DNA from 4 places in the Paraburkholderia sp. RL17-347-BIC-D genome. Region 1 is predicted to be linked to each of the others. Evidence: riboswitches for the same ligand, from Rfam matches in the RefSeq annotation. Region 1 holds a riboswitch; each other region holds the start of a gene.

Region 1 (5,472 bases):
TATGAAATCGCGCTGGAAGGCGTCGCGCTGTTCTTCGTGCTGTTCTTCTTCTCGCGCAAACCGAAGCCGATGGGCGCGATTTCCGCCGTGTTTCTGATCGGCTACGGCCTCGCGCGCTTCACGGTCGAATTCGCGCGTGAGCCGGACGATTTCCTCGGTCTGCTGGCCATGGGGCTTTCCATGGGCCAATGGCTGTCGCTGCCGATGATCCTCGCCGGTATCGCCATGCTGGTGTGGTCTTATCGCCGCGCGCGCCGTGAACCGGCGCAGGCGGTCAGTGCGAGTTGATCTGACTGACCGCTACGTTTTATCGTAGCCAATGAGAAAAAGCCACGGCATGCCGTGGCTTTTTCTCTTGCTGCGTCAAAGCACCGCTGCAAGCAGTAAAAAAACGCGTTACTTCATCTGCACCGAGCCCGACACATTCACAGTGACCGTCGACGTGCCGCCTTCGATCGGCACCGGCGCCGAAGCCTTCGCGTCGGCGCCCATGGCGCGTGCGCTCATCATCATCATCGGACGCGGCATCACGCCGTTGTGGCCGACGTTGACCTCGCGAATCGAATAACCGCTGTAGCCGAACGCCTGCGCGGATGAAGCGGCCTGTTCGCGGAACGACTTGATCGCTTCGCCGGTGAGCTTCTGCTCGGCCGCGCGCTGCGCTTCAGGCGAGAGCGAGAACTGCACGTTGCCGACCTGCATGATCGATGCCATTTGACCCGCGAGTTTCGACACCGCGGCGAAGTCGTGCGATTCGAGCACGATCTCCGTGCGGCCGCGCCATGCGGAAATGCGCCCGTCACGGTCGGTGGACGGATAGATCGAGAACGAACCCGTGCGTGCCGTTACGCTGTTCACACCCTTGGCCTTTTGCAGCGCCGAATCGGCGCGCTGGTTCAGCGTTGCCGTGAGCGCCGACGGATCGCTCGCTTCCTGCTCGTAGAACAGCGTGATATCGACGACGTCTTGCGGCACTTCCGCGCTGGCCTGCGCGTTGAGCGACAGCACGCCGGCCGGCTGATACTGCATGACGCCTTGCGCGCGTGCGCCGGCCGGCGTCAGTGCGAGCGCGGCAGGCGCGGCGCAGACGAGAGCGAAAGCGAGTGCACGTGCGGTGTTTTTCGTCATTGTTGGACTCCTTGCTTGAACAGGTTGTGCACGATCGGGGCAAGCGCCGCGCAATGGCACGGCGTTTGCGAGTCCCGTTTTTGAGTCCGTTAGGCGCTTGTAACCTGAGCTTGGTTCCCCGGTTTGACGTTGCTTTAACGTTTGCGTGTGCATGAATACGCGTCGCGCATCCATCAGGCATGCAAGCTCAAGCGAGCCGCTTGGTAATGAAGCGCCATTCGGCTTCGGTCACCGGCGTGATCGACAGGCGGTTGCCTTTGGCGAGCACGCGCATGTCCTTGAGTTCGTCATGCTCGCGCAGCGCGGCGAGCGGAATCAGCGGGATCTTCTTCTTGAACACCACATCGACGAGCACCCAGCGCGGCGTTTCCTGCGACGACTTCGCGTCGTAGTAGGGACTCTTCTTATCGAACTGCGTGGGGTCCGGATACGCGGTGGACGATACCTCGGCGATTCCCGCGATGCCGGGCTCGGGACAGCTCGAGTGATAGAACAGCACACCGTCGCCGACCTGCATCATGTCGCGCATGAAATTGCGCGCCTGATAGTTGCGCACGCCGGTCCACGGCAACGTGCGATGCGGTGCGTTGGCGAGATGATCGATGCTTGCTTCGTCCGGTTCGGACTTCATTAGCCAGTAGCGCATGAATCGAATTGAACGTTAAGGGGTTGAAGATGCGGAGAAAATCGGCGTACAAAAAACAGCGCCCAAAGAAAAACGGCACCGAACCGAAGTCCGATGCCGTTCTAAATAAGGTCCCCGCCTTAGCCGCTAGGCCGGCATCCTGAACCGGGGGTTCAGAATTGGTCGCAGTTAGCAACACTTCGGGTACATCAGACAGAGTGACGCGCACACCCGTGCTACAAATTTCCGCAACCGTGCACATGGCATTGGTTCAAGGAATATATGACCTTGGCGAACCAGGCAGGGAAGCTAAACCGATGAAGCTGAACTACCGATTGAACTCAAACGTTTGCTGAATCTTGCACGCCTTGTGCTCACGCACTCCGTTTGAATCCGCCGCCGATCTCAGGACCGGCAGCACGATAACACACGACCCTTACTGCATGCTGTACTGCTCAATCACAGTACCCAGCTGTTCGTTCATTTGATGCATTGTACGCCGGATTTCTTCAGCGGGAAATGCTTCTCCGTGTCTCACGCTCGATTGCAGTCTAAGCAGTTCCGATGCCAGCGACAGCGCAGCCATGACAGCAATGCGATCCGTGCCGCGCACGTTGCTGTTATTGCGGATCTTCGACATTTCGGCGTCGACGCGTGCGACCGCTTCGAGCAGCGCCGCTTCCGTTTCCGGCGAGCAGGCGAGGCGATAGGGCACGCCGAGGATCGATACTTCGATCTGCTTGGTGGTCATGCATTTTCTCCGTGGCGGGTCACGTCGCTCTCAGCTTCGACTTCGTGCTGAGCCGGCTCGAGCAGATCGAGCTGGTTGTCCGGCTCGCTGTTCGCGCGGGCACGCGGCAGCTTCTCGAGAATCGCATTCAGGCGCACCTGTGCGTCGTCGATCTTCGCCGATAGCGCGTCGCGTTCCGCCTGCAGCGCGTTACGTTCCTCGCGCAGCATTGCAAGTTCCGTGCGCGTGGCTTCGACTTCGGCGCGCGATTGGGCGAGCTGCTCTTCGAGCGCGAGTCGCGCTTCATTGTGGCGTTGGCTGATCGCAATCAGCTTGCCGATATTCTGTGAAAGTGTTTCGAGTTCGGTGAGCATGTGCTGCGTCCTCTAAAGACATCGCATTTTAGCGCGGAATGTCGCAGGTTCCGACAATTGTCTCGTTTCGAGACGTAACAACATCGCTTTGTGCAGGCTTTTATCGACCATATGATGAAAAAGTACTCACGCGTCGGACAATAGCCTGCACTTAACAGAACAGATGGCCCACGGTCCCGGCATTATTGACGGACCCCGAGGCCGCTCCTAAACTTGCCGCACTCTGGTGCCCGCGTGCGCTTTTCAACGGCGCGCGCAGTTAAACGGGAAGCAGGGCGCGCCGTTCACGTGAACGCGCCAACCTGCGCTGCCCCCGCAACGGTAAGCGACAGCATTCGTCATGCAAGTCGATTCTGATCGCGTGTTGGAAGTTCAACTCGCGAGTGTGCCACTGCGCGTCACGCGTGGGAAGGCGGAATCGATGTGTCGCCAGCCCGGATACCGGCCAGAGGGAGAGGCACGTCACGCGCGAAAATGTTAAATACGCGGGCGCCTCGTTACGCATCGGCCTGCGGGGAAGCGGGCCGCGCACGCTATCCACAGGACTTTCATCCCATGCTGTCCCCCTTCGCCCGCGCGGCGTTGCTCGCCTTCGCGGGCCTGCCGATCGTCGTGCCTGCGCAAGCTGCTCCTTCATCTTCTTCTTCGTCCTCGGCGGCGGATTCATCGGCCGCCGTGCCGTCTTCGGCGGTGCTGTCGCCCGTGGTGGTGACCGCGGAGCGCGGGCCGCAAGCACTCGCCGATGCGATCCCGCAGACGTCGCTGTTCGATCAGCAGGATATCGCCGACACCACCGCGACCGATTTGCCCGGCCTCCTGCAACTCGCTCCCGGCGCGCAAATCTCACGTACAGGTGGCCCTGGTTCGACCACCAGCCTCTATTTGCGCGGCGCGTCGTCGACGCAATCGCTGCTGCTGATCGACGGCGTGCGGGTCGATTCGGTGAGCCTGGGTGCGCCGCAACTCGCGCAGATTCCGCTCGACCAGATCGATCACGTCGAGGTGGTGAACGGCAACGTGTCGGCGTTGTACGGCTCGGGCGCGATTGGCGGCGTGGTGCAGGTATTCACGAAAGAGGGCGGTGACCACCCGCCGCGTTTCAATTTTTCGCTGGGCTACGGCAGCTATCACACGCAGACGCAGCAGGCCGGCGTGAACGGCGCATTGGATAAAGACGGCAACACGACCTTCAGCATCTCGCTCGCGCGGTCGAAAGACGACGGCTTCTCGTCGCTCAATCCACGCGAGGCGCCCAACGCCAATCCGAATGCGAACGGCTATCTGAACGAGAGCATCTCGGCTTCGCTGCGCCACAAGTTCAACGACAAATGGGATGCCGGCGCCAGCTACTTCCAGTCGAACGGCAACAACAGCTACGACAATGCGTACGGCGTGCCGACCGATCTGAACAACCTGTACAGCAAAGTGCGCCAGGTCTCGGTGTTCGCGAACGGCAGGCTGACCGACTGGTGGACGACGCACTTCATCGTCGCCGAAGGTGACGACCGCAGCGTGTCGAATACCAACGGCGTGTACAACGGCCGCTTCGATACCGACAATCGCCAGTACACATGGCAGAACGATTTCGCGCTGGCCGCGCAGCAGAAGTTGCAGGTCGGCTATGAGCATCTCGATCAGAGCCTCGATTCGGATACGTTCGCGGCGCCCGACCGGCATGTGGATTCAGGTTTCGTCGGCTATACGGGGCGCTTCGGGCGCAATCAGATTCAGGCCAACGTGCGGCGCGACCAGTATTCCGATTTCGGCGGAGCGAACAGTTACTATCTCGGCTATGGCTTCGACATCACCGGCCATTGGAAGGTGACCGCAAGCTATTCGGATTCGTTTCGCGCGCCCAGCTTCGACGATCTGTACTATCCGTTCAGCGGCAATCCGTCGATCCAGCCGGAGCGCAGCCATTCGATCGAAGCCGCGCTGCACTACGCATCGAATGCGCTCGGCGTGATGCGCCTGACCGCATTCCAGACGCGCTACGCGAATCTGATTAGCTACGAGCAGGTGACGCCCGGTATCTATCTGGCACAGAACGTCGGCCATGCAAAGGTGCAGGGGCTCGAAGGATCGTGGAGCGGCCATGTCGGCAAGACGGATGTGCGCGCGTCGGTGACGCTGCAAAATCCCGTCGACCTCGACAACGATGCCGACCTCGTGCGGCGTGCGCGGCGCTTCGGGGCGCTGACGGTGAACCGCAGCATCGCCGCGTGGCGCGTCGGCGGCGAGTGGATCGTGAGCGGCCCGAGCAATGACAGCAGCGGCAAACTGGGCGGCTATGGCGTGGTGAATCTGTCGGCGCGCTACAACATCACGAAAGCATGGTACGTGGCCGCGCAAATCCAGAATCTGTTGGACAAGGACTATGAAACGGCCTACTCGTATAACTCGCCGCGGCGCGGTGCGTATCTCACGGTTGGTTGGCAGCAGCAGTGAGCGAGTCGCTTCGCTAAGGTCGTGCGGATGAGCCGACACATGAGCCGACACGCGAGTTCGATGCCCGCGACACTGCGCGTGATGAGCGCGAAGCGCGCGGCCGCGATCTGGCTTGCGCTCGCCGTGATCGCTGTGGCGGTGTTGATGGCGTCGCTTGCGTTGGGCAG
Region 2 (5,472 bases), on a different contig from region 1:
GGAAAGGGCAATCCAGGTTGTCCCAAAGGTTCATGCAGTGCCCCGGAAATCACACCCAGCGATATTCTGTCCAGTCAGCGCAGAAAAAAACTCGCACGAGGCGGGCCAAGGCAGCCATGCTTGGAACGCGCAGATACGACGGGGGTTGCTGAGGGAGCTGGATAGTCCTCAGGGACAAGTGACTTTGCAGACAGAAAGGGGGAACCGGATTCGCCCGGAAGGTTCACGCGATATGGTTGCGGGTACTAGCGCTGTCGCGCGGACATTTCTGTGGGTCGCTGCTCAAGGACTTCAATCCAAGTGCGTGCCGGGTGTAACGCGTCCCTTGCTGACGTGATGAAAGAAAGTCCAGTTGAGCCACGGCTAGGCGGCAATGTGGTCAAGTACTCTCCACGACAAACTGCCGGTTCAGCATCCTCTCGCCATCTGGTTGAAAGTATTCATTTGGGCGCAGTGTCGCGCGCGCAAAGTTATCAACAGAAATTGTTCGCAAGCCTGTGGATAACCACCCCACAACCGCCCCAACTCCTTGACGCAGAACCCTTCTTGACCACTGCGCGCAAAGCACGGAGAGCGAAGTGCGAGAGCAAGACGCGGAGCGCAACCACCAAACCTGTTGCGCTCACCAAATCCAAAGCATCAAACCGACTTCACCGCCGACCTTCCCCCCACCCGCATAAACGCACTCCGCTCAACCAGCGCCCCAAACAGCAGCCCGATCGTCGCCCACATAATCGCCTGCATGCCCAGCGCCGCGACGCGGAATTTCCACAGCAGCACCGCCGGGAAAGCCTCCGGCACTTCGTTGATCGTGGGCATCGACAACTGCACCGCGGCGATGATCACGATGAACACCGCCGCCCCCACAATCGAGCCGTTCCACGCGCCAAGCTTCATAGCCGCACGGCGCCGCACCTTGAGCGAAAACACCATCGCGGCCAGCGATATCGCAATCATCAGGAAGAACAAACCCGTCCGCGTCCCAATCGTTTCAGGGTCGCCGACCGAAGGCGGGTTCGCCGGATACTTCAGATTCGGCACGACCGCCAGCGCAATGAACGCGCCAAGCGCAAGCCACGCGGACAACGCGCGCGGGCTCAATGCGCCCACTCGTCCATAGGCGTACGCGAACACCAGCGAGAACAGCCCGCCGAATGCCGCGCCGTAAGTCACCACGCCAGTCAACAGGCCGATACCCCGCTGCGTATCGCGGCTCACAATCTCGGGTTCAGCGGCCTCGCCTTTCGCGGCGTCGGCTTTTTCTTCGAACGAAATCGCCTGATTCACCTGCGGCTCGCCCACCACCCGGGCAAAGCCGAACGTGAGCAGTCCCGCGGCGATGCCTGCAAGCATCCCGCGTACCAACAATTTACCAACCATGGTCGACTCCGTTAGTGGCAGGGAAAGCCGAGCAGATGGCGGCCGTCGTGCACGAACTCATGCACGTACATGCCCGGCACCAGCGAGGTGGCGCCCTGTTCCGCACCCACGAAGTAAAGAGCGAGCAACAACAGCAAACCGCCGAACACGACCCAGGGCAACAACTCGCGCAGCGGAATCGGCGTGGGTTGAGCAACAGGCTGGTTGGCGGGATCGAAAACAGCGTCGTTCATGATGGACATCTCCTGGGGTAACGCGCCCCGATAGTCATTGCAGAGGATTGGTGCGAAGCTCAGGTCTGGCTTTCGGCTTGTGCTGCCGATTACAGTGGCGCGACCGCGCCGGGCTCTCACCGGCTTCCGCGCTTCGCAGTCCCGCTATTCTACGCGCTAAACTTCGGCACCCGGCAACGCAAAACGTACGCTTCATCCCGCTCGCGTTCGGCTTCGGGGCGCCGCTTCACAGGACATGAACAGAATGGACACTCGGCTGTTACTGATCAGCCACGCATCGACCGCCGCCCAGCGCGCAGGCCGTTTTCCTGCCGACGACCCGCTCGACGCCCGTGGCCTCGCCGAAGCCCAAGCGGCGCGCACGCGTCTCGCGACAGTGGACGACGCGGCCGCTTTCGTCAGCCCGGCCGTCTGCGCGCGCGAGACGGCAGCCGCCCTGGGCCTCGCGGCATCGGTCGACGCCGGTCTGGCGGATATGAACTACGGCGCATGGCAGGGGCGGCGGTTGGCCGACCTCGCTGCCGAAGCGCCGCAAGACCTCGCCGCATGGGCGCGCGATCCCGACGCCGCGCCGCACGGCGGCGAGTCGTTCAGTCAACTCGTGAAACGGGTAGGAGAATGGCTCGACGCGCAAAACGGCGCGAAGGATCGTGCACCCAACCATGCGCGCGACGTGATCGCCGTCACCCATGCGCCGGTGCTCCGGGCAGCGATCGTGCATGCGCTAGGGGCATCGCCCGCCGTGTTTCCGCGCATTGAAATCGCGCCGCTTTCGATAATCGAGTTGCGGCGCTCGTCGCGCGGCTGGACATGGTGGCCGGCCTCACGCTAGCCACCTTCGTGCGGCGGTTTACTTACCCGACACCACCAGACGCAGCTTGTTCGAACCGGTCGGCGTCAGCGTGATGTCGGTCCGCTTGCCCTTCGCACCCAGATAAAAGTGCTGACGTCCCGGCGAATTCTGATCGTGCGTGGCGTCCGGCAGACACGATGCGATGTCCGCCGCGACAGCTTGCAGCGCGTCTGCATTCGAACCGGCGTCGTGATGCGGCGTCCAGTTGCATTGATACGCACCGCGGCTCGCCGAACATTGCGCGTCGTCGCCATAAGGTTGCGCGACGCCCTTGCCGTCGTCCGGCGTCAATGAAGCGAGCCCGCCAGGGGTGGCCGCGACGATCCGTTTCAGCGAGGTACACGGGCTAGGCGCATCGTCGGCATATGCGCTGCCGGTCAACAAGACGCCCAGCGATGCAGCGGCAAGCGAGGTGACAAGTAATCGGGTTCTGTTCATGTCGGCGCGGTCCTTGAAGTCACTCACAGGTATTAGCGCGATAGCACGCTTCGTGCCCATGCGCACTCACAGCCCAGTAGCAAACAAAGCCGCCAGTCCTTGCGCCGAAGCAAAAATCCCCTTGGCATCGTGCCCGACACCATCGATCACATACGTCCGGTGCTTCGCCAATCCTTCCGGATGCCGCAACGTCATATAGCGCGCATAAGCCAGCCCGCGCCCGAGCCGGTGTTCCCCTTGCGCCAGCGCCGCGCATGAACGGTCGAGCGCCGGATGCTGCGGATCGCAATCCGCGCCGCCGAGCAGCACGGTGACGTCACGCTGCGCGTAACGCGCTTCGAGCGCTGCGGCAGAAGCCGCGTCGCCCGCATAGCCCGGCAAATCCTCGAGCCCATATTTCCAGCGATTGAACGACGGACACATCGCCCGATCGAACGCCGCGAATTCGCCGGACGCAACCGGCCGCATCGCATCGAAGTACACATATGACGAAGAATTCGCGACCACGTAGCGCAGCGCGATGCCGCGCGCCGCGAGCGGCGCCTCGTCGCGCGCCACCACCGCATAGCGCTGCACGACTTGTGCGCCGCCCGAGTGCCCCGCGATCACCACCTCGGCAAGCGACGCGAACTGCTCGCGCGAAGCAAGCGTATGCAGAATGGCGTCGAGCACATCGAACGAACTGATCGGCGCGGGACCCTCCGCGTTCTCCCCGCCCATCCAGCTCGTCCAGTCCCAATGCAACGTGGACGGCGGCACCTCGTGCGCCTCGACATCCGCCGTCGCGAGAAACTGCGGCACGATCAGCAGCGTATCGGCCGCACTGCCGCCGGCGAGCGCGCAGGAACGCTGCGCGAGTTCGAAATACGTGTCGCCGTTGCGCAGGCGGCCATGAATCAGAATCACGGCGCGTTGGACTTCGCGCGTCGGCGCTAGCCAGTCGCCGTTCGAAAACACGGGCACGGTGCCGCTGCCGGCTTGCGTCGTGACGCTCAGATGCCGGCTTGCGACGACCGTGACCGGATGCTCATTCGGCGCGCGTTCGTCGTCTGTGATGAAAGGCTGGGTCATGCAATAGGCTCGTGGTTGATCAATGGGTGGCGGGCCTCGCCGCCGCGCCGCCCGACATGCGTCCGGCGCGCGTGAAGTACACCATCGCGAGCGACACGAAGCCGGCAAAAATCAGGTAGAAGGCGGGCGTGAGACTGCTGCCGGTCACGCGCGTCAAGCCGGTGATGGTGAGCGGTGCCATGCCGCCGAACAGCGTCACCGCGATGTTGTACGAGAGCGCCACACCCGCCGAACGGCTGCGCACCGGGAACAATGTTGCGAGCATGCCGGGATGCGCACCGGACATTGCGGCGAGGAACACCGTGGCGATCATCTGCGCGATGAACAGATGCCCCGGCGTCGGATTCGTCACGACGAAGTGATACAGCGGATACACGCAGACCATCCACGCGATCACGATCGGATAGAACAACCGGTACGCGTCATAACGATCGGCGAGCTTGCCCGACAGCGGAAACAGAAACAGATTCAACACGCCGGACACGAACGCGCCGAGCAACGCGGTGGAGAGCGGCAAATGCAATTGCCGTTCGACATACACCGACAGATACGAGTGCCACACATAATTGGTCGCCGCCCCGATGATGATCACGCCCATCGCGCAGATCGCCGCATCGCCGTTGTCGCGGAAGAACTGGCGGATCGTGACGCGCGGCGGTTTGTCCTTGTGATCGAGCAGCCGCTCGAACTCCGGCGATTCGGCCACGCGATGCCGGATGTAGAAGCCAAACGGCCCGGCCAACGCGCCGAACAGAAACGGCAGTCGCCAGCCCCACGCCACCAGTTGCTCATGGGTGAGTTGCGTGGTCAGCAGATAGCCGACCCCGGACGACAGCAGCAACGCGAACGCCTGCGCCGACATATTGAAGCTGCCGTAAAACATCTTCTTGTGCGGCGGCGCATACTCGACCAGCATCGCCGATGCCGTCGCGAACTGTCCGCCCACGGAGAGCCCTTGCAACAGGCGCGCGAGCACCACCAGCAGCGGCGCCGCGATGCCAATGCGCGCATAGCCCGGCGTGAGACCCATCAGCAGCGTGCTGGCCGCCATCGAAATGATCAGCAGCGAAAGCGCTTTGCGGCGCCCCGCGCGGTCCGCGTAGATGCCGAGCAGAATGCCGCCGATCGGCCGCACGATGAAACCGACGGCGAACGTGGCGAGCGTCAGCATGATCGACACGAATCCACTGCCGCCGGGAAAGAACACTTGCGCGATGATCTTCGCGAAGTAGCCGTAGATCAGAAAGTCGAACCACTCTAAGCCGTTACCGAGGACGGAGGCGAAGATCGCGCGCCGCACCATCGACGGACTCAGGCCGTTCGACGTGTCGGCTTCGGACGCGGTACCGTCGCGTTGATTGAAGGTCGCTTCGCTCATTGCTCGCATCCCGGAGTGTCGAACATCGCCGCCAGCGCGCACACCGACGTCAGCATGCGCGCGCCGTTGTGCCCCACGCCCGGCACGATATGAAAGCGCTGCTTCAAACCGTCCGGATG
Region 3 (5,472 bases), on a different contig from region 1:
GGGCGCGCGCGCGGTCAGCACCGCGAGGACTTCGTCGAGCGGCAGGTATTCGTACTTGAGTACCGTGTTCAGCTCGTCGAGGATCACCATCTGGTAATCGCCGCTCTCGATCATGCGGCGCGCTTCGTCCCAGCCTTTGCGCGCGGTCGCGATGTCGGCGTCGCGGTTCTGCGTGTTCCAGGTGTAGCCGTCGCCCATCGTGACGAAATCGCAGTTGGCGATCGCGCCGAGAAAGTCGCGCTCCGACGTGTGCAGCGCGCCCTTGATGAACTGCACGACACCCAGGCGCATGCCGTGGCCGAGCACGCGCACGGCCATGCCGAACGCGGCGGTGGTTTTGCCTTTGCCGGTGCCGGTGTTGACGATCAGCAGGCCTTTTTCGACGGTGGCGTTGGCCTGTTTTTTCTCGTGGCCTTCGCGGCGACGCTCGGTCATGCGTTGATGCGATTCGGGATCGGTCTTCATGGCAGGTCCTGTTACTGAGTGTCGTTGTTTGGGTGTTCACTATCGGCGTGCGCGGCGCTCGAAGCAATCGCCACGGTGACGCCGGCATGGACGGTTTTGCGCACGACGAGGCGGGCTCGATCCGCATTGAGCGCGCCGGGTTCGCCGAGCCCGGCAGTCGCGGCAAGCAGCGCACACGGCTCGCAAACACCGTCCACGCCGAGATGCTCGCGCACTGCCGCCGAAGGCTCCGCCACGGGCATCGACGCGATCTGATCAAGGCTGAAGAATGTCAGCGGCAGCGCATGACGTGCGCAAAATTCGAGCAGGCCCGTTTCGTCGGCTTTGGTATCGACCGAGGCCACGCTGCGGATTTCGTCGAACGAATGCGCGCCGAGCGCGGCGCGCACCGCGGCTTCGATCTGCGCAGCCGGGCTGTGCAAACGGCAACCGATGCCGACGCTCAGCGTTTTCATTGCGTATCCGTTCCGTCTGCGGGCGGCGTTGCAGCGTCGGCCTGCGCCGCCGCGCGCTCCAAGGCTAGCGACGCCACACCGCCGATCACCACGATCGCCGGCGAGCCGAGCCCGGCGCGCGCGACGATATCGGCGAATTCGCCGAGCCGCGCGAGCGCATGGCGTTGCCCGGGACGCGTGGCCGATTCGATCGCCGCGCACGGCGTGTCGGCGCTCATGCCGGCCGCGAGCAACGCGCCGACGATATCGTTGAGCCGCCGCATGCCCATGTAGATCACGAGCGTCATGCGGGTGGCCGCGAGCGCGGCCCAGTCCGGCTCGCCGCTGCCCGCGCCGTGTCCGGTGACGAACACCACGCCCTGCGCGTGATCGCGATGCGTGACGGGAATGCCGATCGCCGCGGGCGCCGCGATTCCCGCAGTAATGCCGTTGATGACTTCCACCTCGATGCCCGCCGCGTGCAGTGCCTGCTGTTCTTCGCCGCCACGGCCGAATACGAACGGATCGCCGCCTTTCAAACGCGCGACGCTGCGCCCGGCCCGCACATGTTCGAGCAACTGCGCGACGATGCCGTCCTGCGGCGTGGATGGATGGCCGCCGCGTTTGCCGACGTAGACGACGAGCGCGTCGGCACGCGCGAACTGCAGCACCTCGGGATTCACCAGATCGTCGACCAGCACCACGTCGGCCTGCGCCAATGCACGGGTCGCCTTGATGGTCATGAGCTCGACGTCGCCGGGGCCGGCGCCGATCAGCCAGGCGCGGGTCATCGCGGCGTGCATGGCGAGCGCCATGTCGTGACAAGCGGAAAGGGGTAAAGCGCGGACGGTCGCCAGGCGGCGGACTTTGGGGTCATGCGGTACGACGGATTCAGGCACGGCGCAATGTGTGGCGCGTAGCGATTCCAGCCGGAATCCGCATACGTGGACACACTATGTCGTGCTTCAGCGCCTTCACATCCGTCCCTCGCGGATTCCGGCGGCCGGCGGCGCGATGTTGCCCTGAGGTTCGCCGCCTCCGCGTCTGGCCGGTATCCGGGCTGGCGGCCTCATGCGCTTTGCCTTCCCGTCCGCATTCGCTGGAATGTGCTGGACAGTGGCATCGAAAAAACGCATGCGCGGCGTAAGACAACTCAAGATTGCGCCGCAGGTCGCTTACCGTTGCGGGGACAGCACAGGTTGAGCGCATGGAGCGCCGCCTGTTTCCCGTTTAACTGCACACGCGAATGCATGTGCGGGCACCAAACGCGCGCATACGATAGCACATGGCGCCCCGCCCGATAAGCGCTTGCGGCTTGCGGTTCCTTGACGGCACCGGGCCGCGGGCCTACACTCGCACGCACTTTGGTGCTCGTATGCGCGCTCGTGCGCATGCAGTTAAACGGGAAACAGGGTACCCACCTGCCATGGATCGGGTCAACCTGTGCTGCCCCCGCAACGGTAAGCGAAATGTGGTGCTAAGTTCAGTTCATTAGCGCCGCGGAGCCGGCTTCGATGTCCACGCGCAAGGCCGCGTCGGCATATCACCACTGGGCGAGAAATCACTCGCCCGGGAAGGGGAAGCGGCGCTTTCGCCAGCCCGGATACCGGCCAGAATACGAAGGACGAACGCCGCGGGGATGCGGCGCTGCGTTCATGACCTCATTCCCGCTTTCTGTTTTTCTGTTGTCGCGGCAACGCCGTCGTTCGTCCCCGTGTTTTGTTATCGTCGTGGCTGGCCGGGCCTGTGCCTCGTTTTGCCCGGCGTAGGCAGATGGCCATACAGACACAGCGGCGTGCGCGTGCAACTCCTACGGATGGACCTCACGATGCAAACTCAAATGCGCAAGATCCCCGTCACCATCGTCACGGGCTTTCTCGGCAGCGGCAAGACCACGCTGCTGCGGCATATTCTTCAGCATGCGGGCGGCAAGCGCATCGCGGTGATCGTCAACGAGTTCGGCGAACTCGGCATCGACGGGGAAATCCTCAAGGGTTGCGGCATAGGTTGCGATGAAAACGGTGTCGAAACCGAAGGCCAACTGTATGAACTCGCGAACGGCTGCTTGTGCTGCACCGTGCAGGAAGAGTTTTTTCCGGTGATGGAAAAGCTCGTGGAACGCCGCGATCAGATCGATCACGTGCTGATCGAGACGTCGGGTCTCGCGTTGCCGAAGCCGCTGGTGCAGGCCTTCAACTGGCCGCAGATCAAGAACAGTTTCACCGTCGATGCCGTGGTCACCGTGGTGGACGGCCCGGCCGCCGCGAGCGGTCAGTTTGCCGACAACCCCGTCGCCGTGGATGCGCAACGCAAGGCCGATCCGAATCTCGATCACGAGTCGCCGTTGCACGAACTGTTTGAAGATCAGTTGTCCGCGGCCGATCTGGTGATTCTGAACAAGACGGATTTGCTCGACGACGCGCAGCAAAGCGCGGTTGAAGTGTTGCTCCGCGAGGAGATTCCGCCGCAAGTGAAGATCGTGCGCGCGCACATGGGGCAACTCGATCTGCACACGTTGCTGGGCCTCGAAGCGGCCTCGGAAGACACGATCCACTTGCGCCACGATCACCACGGTTCCGCCGACGACGCCGACCACCATCATGACGAATTCGACTCGGTGGTCGTGCAGGCGAATGTGTCGTCGCGCGAAGCGGTGATCGCTGCGTTGCAGCGTCTGGTCGAAACGAACACGATTTACCGCGTCAAAGGTTTCGCGGCGCTGCCGGGCGCGGTGATGCGTCTGGTGATCCAGGGCGTGGGCCGGCGCTTCGACAGCTATTTCGATCGACGCTGGCAGGCCGGCGAAAGCGGCCGGAGCCGCTTCGTGCTGATCGGCGAGGATCTCGATCAGGCCGCGTTGCAGCGCGCGTTCGACGCGGCGCTCGGCGTGCCGTCGAGCGTCGAAACGCAACAGGCGTAAGCGCTCATGCATCTGCTGCGTACCACGCCTGGCGGTTTTGTCGACGATACGCAAGGCGTGATCCGTATCGATCAGCAGCCCGCGGATATCGTGGTGCTCAGTTCCGCCGATACCACGCTGTCGCTGCTGGCGAGCGTTTTTCCGCGCCTGGGTGAGGGCTTCCCGAGCGTGCGGCTCGCGAACGTCACGTATTTGCGGCAACCGGCGTCGGTCGATTTCTATGTCGAAGACGTCTTGCAGCATGCACGCGTGGTGGTGGTCGATCACCTCGGCGGCGAGGCGTATTGGCCTTACGGCATCGAGCAGGTGGTGGCGCTCGCCGAGCGCAAGCAGCAGACGCTCGCGATGTTTTCCGGCGATCTGCAGGAAGATCCGAACCTGCTCGCGCGCAGCACCGCGAGCGCCGATCTGTGCCATCAGCTCTGGCGCTATCTGCGTGAAGGCGGCCCACAAAATGCCGAGGCGTTCCTGCGCTGTATCGCGCACCGTGTCTGCGGGTGGGGACGCGAACCGGCGCCACCGCGCGCGTTGCCTGCCGCGACGCTCTACCATCCCGAGCGTGACACGCCGACGGTTGCCGATTGGCAGGCGCGCTGGCGGCAGGACGCGCCGGTCGCGGCGATCCTGTTCTACAAGGCGCATCTGCAGGCCGCCAATACGACCGTGTTCGATGCGCTGATCGACGCGCTCGAATCGCAAGGCCTGAATCCGCTGCCGATCGCGATTACTTCGCTGAAAGATGCGATGAGCCGAGACGTCGTGCAGTCGCTGTGCGCGCAGCACGATGTCGCACTGGTGCTGAATACGACCGCCTTCGCCGCGTCGGCGATCGACGACCCCGAGCCACTCGCGCTCGCCGGCGATGCGCCGGTGTTCCAGGTGATCCTGAGCGGCGGCAATCGCGAGGATTGGGTCAAGGACAATCAAGGCCTCAATTCGCGCGATATCGCCATGCATATCGCGCTGCCGGAAGTGGATGGCCGCATCATCACGCGCGCGATCAGTTTCAAGGGGCTCGCGTACCGTTGTCCTCACACTCAGGTCGACGTGGTGCGTTATCAGCCTGACGCCGAACGAGTCGGCTTTCTCGCTGAACTGAGCCGGCGCTGGTGCCGTCTGCGTTCACTCGATAACGTGGACAAGAAACTCGCGCTGATCCTCGCCAACTATCCGATGAGCGAAGGGCGCATCGGCAATGGCGTGGGCCTCGATACGCCCGCCTCGGTGGTCGGCATTCTGTCGATGCTGCGCGCCGAGGGCTATCGTCTCGCCGACTTGCCCGCGAACGGCGACGCGTTGTTGAAGAAGCTCACCGAAGGCGTGACCAACGATCCGGTCGTGCGCGATCTGCGTCCCGCGCTGCAAAGCCTGGCTCTCGACGACTATCTCGCGCATTTCAATGCGTTGCCCGCCGAGGCGCGCCAGGCTCTCAACGCACGTTGGGGTACGCCCGAACAGGACCCGAAGCTGCGACGCGGCCGCTTCATGATCGCGGGCTGGCGCTGCGGACAGGTGTTCGTCGGCATTCAACCGTCGCGTTCGCGCGAACAGGGCGACTACGCGAGCTATCACGACGCCGAACTCGTGCCGCCGCATGCGTATCTGGCGTTCTATTTCTGGTTGCGTCACCAGTTCGGCATCGACGCGATCGTG
Region 4 (5,472 bases), on a different contig from region 1:
CCGGCAACACGCCCGAGAGTACCGACAGGCTCTGATTGCGATACACCAGCGGCGCGCCGAGCACGGCGGCGCCGCCGAGCATCGAGCAGACGCCGGGCACCACTTCGCTTTCGTAGCGCGCCGCAAGGCGATCGTGCAGATACATGTACGAGCCGTAGAAGAACGGATCGCCCTCGCAGATCACCGCGACGTCGCGGCCCGCATCGAGGTGAGCGGCGACGACTTCCGCGGCGGTGTCGTAGAAGTCGGCGATGATCGCTTCATACGAAAGCGGCGGTTCGAGCGCCTCCGTCGTGACGGGATACACCAGCGGCAGATGCTGTTGCGCGTCGTGCAAATGCGCCTCGATGATGCTGAACGCGTTGCCTTTCTTGCCCTTGGCGACGAAGTACGCGACCACCGGCGACGCCTTCAGCAAACGCAGCGCTTTCAGTGTGATGAGTTCCGGGTCGCCGGGGCCGACGCCGAGTCCGAACAAACGTCCTTGCGCCGTCATTTATTCGACCTCCGTGGCCAGCGCGTTCACCGCGGCTGCCGCCATCGCGCTGCCGCCGCGCCGGCCATGCACCACCACGTAGGGCACGCCGCGGCTGTCGTCCGCGAGCATGGCTTTGGATTCGGCCGCGCCGACAAAACCCACTGGAAAGCCGAGAATCAGCGCGGGTTTGGGCGCACCGGCGTCGAGCATATCGAGCAGATGAAAGAGGGCGGTCGGCGCATTGCCGATCACCACGACGCTGCCCGCCAGATGTGGCCGCCACAATTCGAGCGCCGCCGCCGAGCGTGTATTGCCGAGTTCGCGTGCGAGCGACGGCACGTCCGGATGCGCGAGCGTACAGATGACTTCGTTGTGCGCCGGCAGCCGCGCACGCGTGATGCCTTGCGCGACCATGCCGGCATCGCACAGGATCGGCGCGCCTTGCGCGAGCGCCGCGCGGCCCGCTGCGCCCGCGCCTGCGGACGATTGCAGATCGTCGATCACGTCGACCATGCCGCACGCGTGGATCACGCGCACCGCGAGTTTCTCGAGGTCGGCGGGAATGCGCGACAAGTCGGCCTCCGCGCGAATCGTCGCGAAGGATTGGCGATAGATCTCCTGACCGTCGCGAATGTAATCAAGCATCGGTGTCACTCCGGGCGAGGCGTTCGAGCATGTCGGCGGCCTGGCCGATCGTCAGTTGGCGCGCGACGCACTGGCCGAAACCGGGCTGGCCGTCGCGTCGATAAAGGTCATAGAGGCCGGGCGCGGCTCCGAGCAGCGTGTACGGTGCGCAATGCGCGGCGGCGCACGAGCGCGAGCAGCCGCTCAGATGCACGTCGACGTCCGCAGGCAGGCGGGCCGCGAGGCGCAGCGCGTCGGACTTGGTGTCGGCGAGGCCCTTCACGCAGCCGCTCGATCCGGCGCACGCGATCAGGCGCGTGATGGCTTGCGCGGAATCGCAGGCGAGACCGAGCGTGTTCAGACCGGACAGCACTGTCGGGACGGCGTGCGTGGCGATGTCGGGTAGCAGCACGCTTTGCCAGGGTGTTAGGCGAAGCGTGCCGTTGCCGTGCTGTTGCGAAAGTGTCGCGAGGCCGTTAAGGGTGTCGGCGTCGAGGCGTCCGAGCGACGGCTGGCCGCCGACGTGCCAGGTTTCGGCCACGCGTTGAGCGTGGGCGCCGAGGCGGAGGCTGGCGTCGGCCGGTGCAACGCGATGCCACTTGGCCAGCTTCGCGTTTTGCGTCAGTGGGAAGTCGAGATATCGCTGAGCGTGACGCAGTACAGCATTGACGGAATGCGCGGCTAGCAGATGGCGCATGCGCGTGGCGTCGGCGGAAGCGAGGTCGAGGAATGTGAGGAGCAGCGCGCGGACTAGTGCGGTGACTTGCGAAGGAAGTATCGCGGCTAATGCGCCTGTGCCGTCTGCGCGGGGCTTGTCCGGCGCGATGCGCTCGCTGTGTGCTAAAAAGCCAGCAGACTCGCTAACAGGCGGACAACCCGCCAACCCGAACACGAACCGCACGCCATCCGCCTCTTGCGATGCCGCCAGCCACACATCGTGCGGATGATCCACTCTCGCGAGCCGCTCGCCGCCGTCCAGCAGCAGCGCGAATTTCGGCGATAGCGCCGCGAAACGCGCTTCGCTTTGCAGCATCGTGAGCAACTCGGCGCTTAGCGGGCGCGTGTCGAACAGGGCGAACGGATCGCGTCCGGCAGCGGGGCTGATCATTACGTTGCGCACGTCGTCGGCTGCGGCTGCGGCGAGTGCGTCCGCAGCGTTCCCCGCGCCGGTCGCCGGCATCGGCCCGAGACCCGCATCGACCAAAGCCGCAATCAACGCCGCCTCGTCACCGCGCTTCACCCCACGCACCTGCACATTCGCCCGATTGGTCAGCTCGATCACCCCGGCCGCGTACCGTGCGCTGGCCTGCGCGACCGCCCGAGCCTGCGCCGCGCTCAATTCACCGCCGGGCAACTTGATCCGGCAAATCCCGCCGTCGCGCGCGGCGACGATGCGCAGCAGCCCCGGACACGCCGAGGGCCGCAGCGTGAGAGCCGCGTCGGATAAAACGGTGAAAGGCGAAGCTTGATTCAAGACGGACACCGGGTTTAGCGTCGCGCGACGGCCCGAGCAAGCCGCGAGGCGGGCATTGCTACGGCATCGGTACACCCCGCCCGATGTTGGCTGGCACGAACAGTCTCGCCGGCAGGTCTCCTGGCTGGCAGGTCGTGGTCCGCCGCGGCCTTCCCGGTCGAACCAGTGGCGTGGAGCGCAGGCGGACTCGCTGCATACAGTTGCGGGGGCAGCCACAGCGGCACTGTGTTCCCTCTTCGGCCCCGAAGGGCACCGGCGGCTGTATTATGCCTTTTTTCGAACAGCACAACGAGGCTGGACGCTTTGATCGGCGTGGCACAGCGCATTATTTGAAGACACAGAACGAGGATGGATGCATGCCGGCGTGGCTGACGGTGGTGGGCATAGGCGACGACGGCTTCGCCGGTTTGGGAAGGCCCGCGCGGCGTGCTTTGCTGGAAGCATCAGTGGTGTACGGCGGCGAACGCCATCTGGCGATGCTGCCCGCGCGCCTCACTGCGCGCCGTGCCGCGTGGCCGCGTCCGTTCGATCTCGCACCGCTGCTCGCCGAGCGCGGTGGCGCCGTGTGCGTGCTGGCGAGCGGCGACCCGATGCTGTTCGGCGTCGGCGCGACGCTCGCGCGGCAATTGCCGGCGGGGGAGTTGCGGGTGCTGCCCGCGCCCTCGTCGTTGTCGCTCGCGGCCGCGCGCCTCGGCTGGCCGTTGCAGGACATCGCGACGGTGTCGCTGGTGGGCCGGCCGTTGTCCACGCTGAACGCGCATCTGCACGACGGCGCGCGCGTGTTCGTGCTGAGCGCGGACGGCCGCACGCCCGCGGCGCTCGCAGAACTACTGAATGCACGCGGTTTCGGGGCGACACGCATGAGCGTGCTGGAACACCTGGGCGGCGAGTTGGAACGGCGCATCGACGGCCGCGCGGATCAGTGGTCCGCGGGCGAGGTGGCCGCGCTGAACCTGATCGCGCTCGACTGCCGTGCCACTGAAGGCGCGCCGCGTCTGCCGCTGACCTGCGGTTTGCCCGACGACGCCTTTCGCCACGACGGCCAGTTGACCAAGCGTGACGTGCGCGCGATCACGCTCGCGCGCCTCGCGCCGACGCCGGGCGAATTGCTGTGGGACGTGGGCGCGGGCAGCGGCTCGATCGGCATCGAATGGATGCGCGCGCATGCCACCTGCCGCGCGATCGCGATTGAAGGACACGCGGAGCGGCAACGCTTTATCGAACACAATCGCGATGCGCTGGGTGTGCCGGGCCTGCAACTCGTGGCGGGCCGCGCACCTGAAGCGCTGCAGGGGTTGCCGGTGCCGGACGCCGTGTTCATCGGCGGCGGCGTGACGGCGCCGGGCGTGCTGGAGGCTTGCTGGGCCAGTCTGCGCGAAGGCGGCCGGTTGGTCGCCAATGCGGTCACGTTGCAAGGCGAGGCGGCGTTGGCGGCATGGCGCGAGCGGCATGGCGGGACGTTGACGCGGATCGCGTTGGCGGATGCGCAACCGCTCGGCGGTTTCGATACGTGGCGGCAGGCGTTGCCGATTACGCTGTTGGAGGCGACGAAGCCGGTCGGGGGCGGGGACGTGAACGCCGCTGGAACCGCTAACGCGATTGACGCCGCGACTGCCGAGAGTTTCACGAACGCTACCAACGTTAAGACCGGCACGAACGCCAAGAACGACGCGAACGCCAAGAGTGCCACGAACGCCGTGAGCTCCACGAGTGTCACGAACGAAGCGAAAGCTACGAAAGGCACAAGCACCACCAACACCGACTTACCGCAAAAACCCTGATGCGCGAAGAAACGCCCGAACACCCCGCGCCGCTGCGTAGCGGCTACACGACCGGCAGTTGCGCCACCGCGACGTCGCTGGCGGCGGCGCGTCTGTTGCTCGCGGGTGTCGTCAGCGAGGTCGCCGAGATCGTGTTGCCGAAGGGCCAGCATGTGCCAATGCCGCTGGTGTTCTGCCGCCTGATCGACAACGGCAGCGGCGGCGCCGAAGCCGGCACCGTCAAGGACGCCGGCGACGATCCCGACGTCACGCACGGCGCGGTCGTCTTCGCTCGCGTGCGCCTCGTCGCCGAACCGGGCGTGATATTTCGCGCGGGGCCGGGCGTCGGCACGGTGACGCGCGCGGGATTGACGCTGCCGGTCGGCGAACCCGCCATCAACCCGGTGCCGCGCAGAATGATGACCGAGCATCTCGCCGAACTCGCAGCGGAGCATGCGTATGGCGGCGGCTTCGAAGTGACGATCGGCGTGGAAGGCGGCGAAGCGCTCGCGCTGAAAACGATGAACCCGCGCCTCGGCATTCTCGGCGGGTTGTCGATCCTCGGCACCACCGGTATCGTGCGGCCCTTCTCGTGCTCGGCGTATATCGCGTCGATCCATCAGGGCATCGACGTCGCGCGCGCGAACGGCTACACGCATCTCGCCGCCTGCACCGGCAACGCGAGCGAGGACGCAATGCGCGCGCATTACGGCCTGCCGGATATCGCATTGATCGAAATGGGCGACTTCGTCGGCGCGGTGCTCAAGCATATGAAGCGCGCGCCCGTCGAGCGCCTGAGCGTGTGCGGCGGCTTCGGCAAGCTCAGCAAGCTGGCGGCGGGGCATCTCGACCTGCATAGCCGCAATTCGAGCATCGACCTCGAACGGCTCGCGCAATGGGCCGCCGAACAGGGTGCCGACGACGCGCTTCAGGCTGCGATCCGTGCGGCCAACACAAGTCAGCAGGCGGTTGCGCTGGCGCGCGCGCAGCAGGTGCCGCTCGGCGATATCGTCTGCCGGCATGCGCTGGCGGTGGCGCGCGAGATCGTGCCGCCGCAGGTCAACGTCGAAATGTTCGCGATCGATCGCCAGGGCAAGCTGATCGGAGCCGCGCAATGAAGCGGATTCTGCTACTCG

The links. A riboswitch is a leader RNA that binds a small molecule or an ion and turns the genes downstream of it on or off. The one in region 1 is predicted to bind cobalamin.
Region 2: it holds a riboswitch for cobalamin, as region 1 does, so the genes downstream of both, P0D96_RS25630 (CbtB domain-containing protein) here and P0D96_RS43995 (TonB-dependent receptor domain-containing protein) in region 1, are expected to answer to the same signal.
Region 3: it holds a riboswitch for cobalamin, as region 1 does, so the genes downstream of both, cobW (cobalamin biosynthesis protein CobW) here and P0D96_RS43995 (TonB-dependent receptor domain-containing protein) in region 1, are expected to answer to the same signal.
Region 4: it holds a riboswitch for cobalamin, as region 1 does, so the genes downstream of both, cobG (precorrin-3B synthase) here and P0D96_RS43995 (TonB-dependent receptor domain-containing protein) in region 1, are expected to answer to the same signal.

The regions. Positions count from the first base shown of each region.
Region 1 covers NZ_JARESS010000078.1:11,826-17,297, reverse strand. The annotation lists gene lgt (prolipoprotein diacylglyceryl transferase) at 1-288, shown strand, start outside; gene P0D96_RS44020 (SIMPL domain-containing protein) at 397-1,128, opposite strand; gene P0D96_RS44015 (EVE domain-containing protein) at 1,316-1,774, opposite strand; RNA gene ssrS (6S RNA) at 1,882-2,063, opposite strand; gene P0D96_RS44005 (cell division protein ZapA) at 2,190-2,504, opposite strand; gene P0D96_RS44000 (ATPase) at 2,501-2,857, opposite strand; cobalamin riboswitch at 3,065-3,321, shown strand; gene P0D96_RS43995 (TonB-dependent receptor domain-containing protein) at 3,413-5,305, shown strand; gene P0D96_RS43990 (FecCD family ABC transporter permease) at 5,345-5,472, shown strand, end outside.
Region 2 covers NZ_JARESS010000020.1:160,157-165,628, reverse strand. The annotation lists gene P0D96_RS25635 (CbtA family protein) at 640-1,380, opposite strand; gene P0D96_RS25630 (CbtB domain-containing protein) at 1,392-1,613, opposite strand; adenosylcobalamin (AdoCbl) riboswitch at 1,616-1,769, opposite strand; gene P0D96_RS25625 (histidine phosphatase family protein) at 1,858-2,445, shown strand; gene P0D96_RS25620 (hypothetical protein) at 2,464-2,904, opposite strand; gene P0D96_RS25615 (alpha/beta hydrolase) at 2,971-3,975, opposite strand; gene P0D96_RS25610 (MFS transporter) at 3,995-5,353, opposite strand; gene P0D96_RS25605 (alpha/beta hydrolase) at 5,350-5,472, opposite strand, start outside.
Region 3 covers NZ_JARESS010000037.1:5,231-10,702, reverse strand. The annotation lists gene cobO (cob(I)yrinic acid a,c-diamide adenosyltransferase) at 1-465, opposite strand, end outside; gene P0D96_RS34350 (cobalamin biosynthesis protein) at 477-920, opposite strand; gene cobA (uroporphyrinogen-III C-methyltransferase) at 917-1,690, opposite strand; cobalamin riboswitch at 1,929-2,180, opposite strand; cobalamin riboswitch at 2,248-2,528, shown strand; gene cobW (cobalamin biosynthesis protein CobW) at 2,728-3,819, shown strand; gene cobN (cobaltochelatase subunit CobN) at 3,826-5,472, shown strand, end outside.
Region 4 covers NZ_JARESS010000011.1:93,983-99,454, forward strand. The annotation lists gene P0D96_RS17125 (precorrin-2 C(20)-methyltransferase) at 1-496, opposite strand, end outside; gene P0D96_RS17130 (precorrin-8X methylmutase) at 497-1,123, opposite strand; gene cobG (precorrin-3B synthase) at 1,116-2,585, opposite strand; cobalamin riboswitch at 2,670-2,848, opposite strand; gene cbiE (precorrin-6y C5,15-methyltransferase (decarboxylating) subunit CbiE) at 2,933-4,357, shown strand; gene P0D96_RS17145 (cobalt-precorrin-5B (C(1))-methyltransferase) at 4,357-5,454, shown strand; gene P0D96_RS17150 (cobalt-precorrin-6A reductase) at 5,451-5,472, shown strand, end outside.